Linked DNA regions of Robertmurraya sp. FSL R5-0851. The protein of the gene in region 2 interacts with the protein of the main gene of each other region in a pairwise test. Links are inferred from orthologs where the notes say so. Each region holds a gene or a part of one and is shown on either strand. Other genes may lie near its edges.

What was found. The genes of interacting proteins can lie anywhere in the genome.
Region 1: the proteins of rpe (region 2) and eno interact in binary tests that used the Escherichia coli proteins (3 or more experiments, as listed by UniProt). The link is inferred for Robertmurraya sp. FSL R5-0851 from one-to-one orthologs.

What each region holds. Positions count from the first base shown.
Region 1 is NZ_JBBOOE010000001.1:4,122,290-4,125,226, forward strand. The notes cover bases 2-2,918. They hold eno (phosphopyruvate hydratase), read right to left. Parts: upstream 2,150-2,918; coding sequence 854-2,149; downstream 2-853. Other genes in these bases: MKX65_RS21180 (nuclease-related domain-containing protein), read left to right, coding at 2-654; gpmI (2,3-bisphosphoglycerate-independent phosphoglycerate mutase), read right to left, coding at 2,393-2,918. In the rest of the region: more of MKX65_RS21180, read left to right, coding at 1-1; more of gpmI, read right to left, coding at 2,919-2,937. UniProt on the Escherichia coli protein: Catalyzes the reversible conversion of 2-phosphoglycerate (2-PG) into phosphoenolpyruvate (PEP). It is essential for the degradation of carbohydrates via glycolysis.
Region 2 is NZ_JBBOOE010000001.1:1,541,044-1,543,922, reverse strand. Bases 14-2,872 are described here. They hold rpe (ribulose-phosphate 3-epimerase), read right to left. Parts: upstream 1,836-2,872; coding sequence 1,191-1,835; downstream 14-1,190. Other genes in these bases: pknB (Stk1 family PASTA domain-containing Ser/Thr kinase), read right to left, coding at 2,771-2,872; rsgA (ribosome small subunit-dependent GTPase A), read right to left, coding at 1,838-2,722; MKX65_RS08015 (thiamine diphosphokinase), read right to left, coding at 495-1,133; spoVM (stage V sporulation protein SpoVM), read right to left, coding at 321-401; rpmB (50S ribosomal protein L28), read left to right, coding at 14-134. In the rest of the region: more of rpmB, read left to right, coding at 1-13; more of pknB, read right to left, coding at 2,873-2,879. UniProt on the Escherichia coli protein: Catalyzes the reversible epimerization of D-ribulose 5-phosphate to D-xylulose 5-phosphate.

The DNA.
Region 1 (2,937 bases), 2.6 Mb from region 2 along the record:
AAAGATGGTGAAGAGGATGGGTTTCAAGATCCTTTAACACAAGCAAGGAGACAGCAAGGCATGTTGGGTAAATGGCTGTTGAAGTATGGAGGTGTACGTGTACCTATTGAGTATTTTGTAGTTGTGAGCAATCCTTCATCCATTATACGTACCGATCCAGGGAAGGCACATTTGTTTAAGCGTGTGATTCATGGGGATAAATTGCCTGAAAGGATTAATGGCTTGGGTAGCAAATTTAAATTGGATGTTTTGGATCAGCGTGGAGTTAAAAGAGTCTGTAAACTACTTTTGAAGAGTCATCGTCCCGCTGAATATGATGCACTTGGTCGATTTGGGTTATCTCCTTCTGATATTTCTATTGGGGTGCAATGCGGTGCTTGTGGGAAATTGCGGATGGAGCGTGTGTATGGGAAGTGGTATTGTGCAGATTGCGGCAATAATGACGCGAATGCACATATGTCTGCACTGAAGGACTACTTTTATTTAATAAAACTGACGATAACGAACCAGGAATTTCGGGATTTTATGTTGTTGGAGTCACCGGATGTGGCTAAGCGTCTATTAAACGAGTTAAATCTAGGCTATTCCGGATCAAATAAGGGAAGAATCTATTATCCAAAAGCCAGCGTAGAGGATATATCAGCGAGTTTATAAATATATCGGCGACTTCTTCAACTATATCAGCGAGTTTTTGAATATATCGGCGTCTTTCACCAATATATCAGCGACCTCCACGCTTAATTGCCCACCAGCCACCCACAAAAACCCAAAAACCCGCCCTCCCAAAGGGAGAGACGGGTCCCACAATACAAAAAGCGGGCCCAATAAAAAGGCCCGCCCTCTCCAACTTGAATTACTTCTTCAAGTTATAAAGTGATTTCATTCCATCGTATACAGCTAGTTCGCCAAGCTCGTCTTCGATGCGAAGAAGTTGGTTGTACTTAGCAATACGGTCTGTACGGCTCATAGAACCAGTTTTGATTTGGCCAGCGTTTGTTGCAACTGCGATGTCAGCAATTGTAGCATCTTCAGTTTCACCAGAACGGTGAGAAACAACAGCTGTGTAACCAGCGCGCTTCGCCATTTCGATTGCTTCAAATGTTTCAGTAAGTGTACCGATTTGGTTAACCTTGATAAGAATTGAGTTAGCAATTCCTTTTTCAATACCTTCAGCAAGCTTCTTTGTGTTTGTAACGAATAGGTCGTCACCAACTAATTGAACGCGGTCACCGATGCGCTCAGTTAATAGCTTGTGGCCTTCCCAGTCGTTTTCGTCTAAACCATCTTCGATTGAGATGATTGGGAATTCGTTAACTAATTCTTCGTAGAAGTTAACCATCGCTTCAGAAGATAAACCAGTGCGGCCTTCTCCAGCTAGGTCATATTGCTTTGTTTCTTTGTTGAAGAACTCAGAAGATGCAACGTCCATACCTAAGAAAATGTCTTTTCCAGGCTCATAACCAGCGTTCTTGATTGCTTCCATGATAACTTGTAGAGCTTCACGGTTAGAACCAAGGTTTGGAGCGAATCCACCTTCGTCACCTACAGCTGTGTTAAGACCTTTGTCAGAAAGAACTTTCTTTAATGAATGGAAAATTTCAGCACCCATACGGATTGCTTCTTTGAAAGTAGGAGCTCCTACTGGTAAAATCATGAACTCTTGGAAGTCAACGTTGTTGTCAGCATGTGATCCACCGTTGATGATGTTCATCATTGGAGTTGGAAGTTGCTTCGCGTTGAATCCGCCAAGGTAACGGTATAATGGAAGACCTACAAATTCAGCAGCAGCGTGAGCAACAGCCATAGAAACACCTAGGATTGCGTTAGCTCCTAACTTACCTTTGTTTTCAGTTCCGTCTAATTGGATCATTGTGCGGTCGATTCCAACTTGGTCAGTTACGTCCATACCAATGATTTCTTCAGCGATGATGTTGTTTACATTATCTACCGCTTTTTGAACACCTTTTCCAAGGTAACGTGACTTGTCGCCGTCACGTAGTTCTACTGCTTCGTGCTCACCAGTTGATGCACCAGATGGAACGATTGCGCGTCCAAATGAACCAGACTCAGTGATTACTTCTACTTCTACAGTTGGGTTTCCGCGAGAATCTAATACTTCACGAGCGTATACATGTTGAATATATGGCATAATAAAATCTCTCCTTATAATAGAAAATTTTAATATTGTATCACGAACAGGTCAATTTCACCTTCCGCAAGCTGTTGTTGCTTTGCAACAAAGGCTTACTTCAGGTGGAAACTGCCCTTATTCCTAATTTGAGATGGTCAGTTTCGTCAAAGACGTAAACTGCCTTTTTATTTTTACAAAATGGTCAGTAACGCTTGCTTCCGCCATGTGCTAGCAGGTCCGGCTTTCACAATCGAAACTAACTTACTTCTTAAATAATGTCTTCCCAGTCATTTCAGCTGGTTGTGCTACGTTTAATAGTTCAAGCATCGTTGGGGCAAGGTCGCCAAGGATTCCGTCTTCACGAAGCTCCACGCCTTCCTTTGTTACGATCACTGGAACGGGGTTAGTGGTGTGAGCAGTCATTGGGTTGCCTTCTAAAGTGACTACTTCATCAGCATTCCCATGATCCGCCGTGATTATCGCTGTTCCTCCTTTTTTAATGATCAGATCAACGACACGACCTAGGCACTCATCCACTGTTTCAATCGCTTTGATTGTCGGTTCTAACATTCCAGAGTGTCCAACCATATCAGGGTTCGCATAGTTCAAGATAATCGCATCGAAGTTGTCTTCCTCGATTTCTTTTACTAATGCGTCTGTTACTTCATACGCACTCATTTCTGGTTGCAAATCGTATGTTGCCACCTTTGGTGAGTTGATCAAGATACGCTTTTCACCAGGGAATTCCGCCTCACGTCCACCGCTCATGAAGAACGTTACGTGTGGGTATTTTTCTGTTTCAGCGA
Region 2 (2,879 bases):
CTCATGCTATGAACGCTAACAAGCGTACTTGGGGTGCTAACCTTCAAAAGGTACGTATTCTTGTAGACGGAAAGCCAAAGCGTGTTTGGGTTTCTGCAAGAGCACTTAAATCAGGTAAAGTTGAACGCGTATAATGTGTAAAGAGTATCCATTTGGATGCTCTTTTTCATTTCCTTTTAAAACTAGCCTTCCCATTAAACTTTAGAAATAGACTTTTAATTATGAACAAAAAAATACACCGATGTGATTCCTTTACATCGGTGTACATTGGTTTTTTAAGGTTGTCTTTCTTGAAAACGTGTTACACATACCACCTTGGTTTAGCCCTTTTTAAACGTACCCAGCATCGCGCGGACAATGCCGCCTAAGAATTTCGGCAATTTAATCGTGTAAAATCTCATAATGTCCCTCCTCACCATCTCACGCATGAACAAGTTTCAGAACTCTCATTATCATATTCAAAATATAAAGATAAGTACTCAATATAAGGAAGTTTAATCGCGACTCCTTATCACCATTAATATGCCTTCCGAAAAAGATATAGTACCAATATCAGAAATTAGTTCATTGCTAATACATAGAGTGGAATGAATCGGAATATGTCGAAGCGTTAATGGATACTTAAAACCAATAAGGGTTAATCCCTTCACTTCGCCATGAAAAGGAATAAAAGAAATATATTTGTACTCATCATTTCTCTCTATTATATGTGTACCTGCTTGGATTAATGAAATGATATTTTGACGGTCAATGATCTCAATCGGGACTGTATTATGAAAAGCCATCGGTTTGAAAAGCAACTGAATATTAGCAAAAAAATGATCCAGCCTTCCACCCGTAGCCCCAAAGATTCGAATTTTTTCCGGCCTTTGCTTTATCGCCCATGATATCGCAAGTTCCATATCTGTTTCATCTTTTTCTGGTGGAAACGTTTGTAATTCATCCACATGTTTTTTTATAAACGCAAGTTCTTCTTCCATCACAGAATCAAAATCACCAAAGGCTTTATCCACAAAGATTCCTTCTTTTATTAGTGTTAGGACTCCTCGATCCACACCAACCCACTCTCCACTGAATGAGTGAAGAGAAGGGATATGCTCTAGTGGACCACCTGCTAATATATTGATCTCCATTTTTGATCCTCCTTGTAATCAAGGAAAGGCTAGCTTCTAAAAAGCTAGCCTACATTCTTATCCTCTTATTTTTTCAATCGCTTTTTTTCTATCTCTTTCGTTGTATATAGCCGATCCAGCTACAAGAACATTCGCACCAGCTTCTACACATTTCCTTGCCGTTTCTTCGTTCACTCCACCATCTACTTCGATTTCTACAGATAACCCTTTTTTATCAACAAGTTCTTTTACCTGTCTTATTTTCGGTAGCACTTGCTCAATAAATTTTTGCCCTCCAAAACCAGGATTAACCGTCATCAATAGAACCATATCAATATCATCAATCACATGCTCAATGGTTTGAACAGGTGTTGCAGGATTTAGAACAACCCCCGCTTTGACTCCAAATGATTTAATATAGTGGATAGTCCGATGTAGATGCTTACAAGCTTCTACATGAACAGTAAGATAATCGGCTCCTGCATTAGCAAATGCCTCAATATACTGATCCGGATTTTCGATCATTAAATGTACATCAAGCGGAAGTTTCGTGATTGGACGAATCGCTTCTACAATCAGAGGACCAATCGTAATATTGGGAACAAAATGACCATCCATGACATCAACATGGATATAATCTGCTCCCCCTCGTTCTACATCTTTAATTTCTTCTCCCAGTTTTGAAAAATCAGCTGATAGTATGGAGGGCGCAACTTTCACCATAATTAATACCTCGGCTTTCTCTCTTTAATTTCTTGTACAAAAAGCTCATAATGCTCATATCGATACTCAGGAAGCTCTCCGTTACTCACCGCTTCCTTTACCGCACATTTTGGTTCCTTTAAGTGAAGACAGCCCCGAAACTTACAGTCTTCACTTAACTTTTCAATATCAGGGAAGCAATAGTTTAAGTCCTCCACCTCAATATCCGTGAATTCCAGTGAACTGAAACCAGGAGTATCTGCAACTAACCCTTCCCCAATTTTTATTAATTCAACATGTCTTGTTGTATGTTTTCCTCGACCGAGATGTGAGGATATATCGTTTGTCTTAAGTTCTAAATCTGGTCTGATTGCATTTAATAGCGAAGATTTTCCAACCCCAGACTGACCGGCGAATACGGATATAACTCCTTTTAAATGAGGAAGCAGCTGCTCTAACCCACCCTCGGTTTCTGATGAGGTTAAAATCACTTCATAGCCCGCGTTCGTATATTGATTACGGTATGTTTCCATCATTGCTTTTTCATCGGAACTAGTTAAATCCATCTTTGTAATACAAATAATTGGCTTGATACGGTTAAATTCAACTAAAACTAAAAAGCGGTCGAGCAACGCGGTGCTAAAATCAGGCTCAACAGCCGAAAATACTAATATCGCTTGATCGACATTAGATATCGGGGGTCTTACCAGTTCATTTTTTCGATCCTTTACTTCTAAAATATAGCCCTCAGTTTCATTTTCTGCTTGGAAAACGACTTCATCGCCTACAAGAGGGGTCACTTTATTTAAGCGAAATACCCCTCTTCCTCTGCACTGAATCACTTGATTATCATCTGTGAGAACATAATAGAACCCACTAAGTGCTTTTATAATTTTGCCTTCTGGCATACATACACTCCTTTAACAGAATGTGAACGATTAGTTCCTAAACCTATTTTAATTTGTCGGGTATGGTACCGGTTGTTCATCGATAACATCACCATCCCTTTGCACTCTGTATGCGCCCTGTTGATTAGGAGCAATAATTAACTGTATAGTCCGAGTC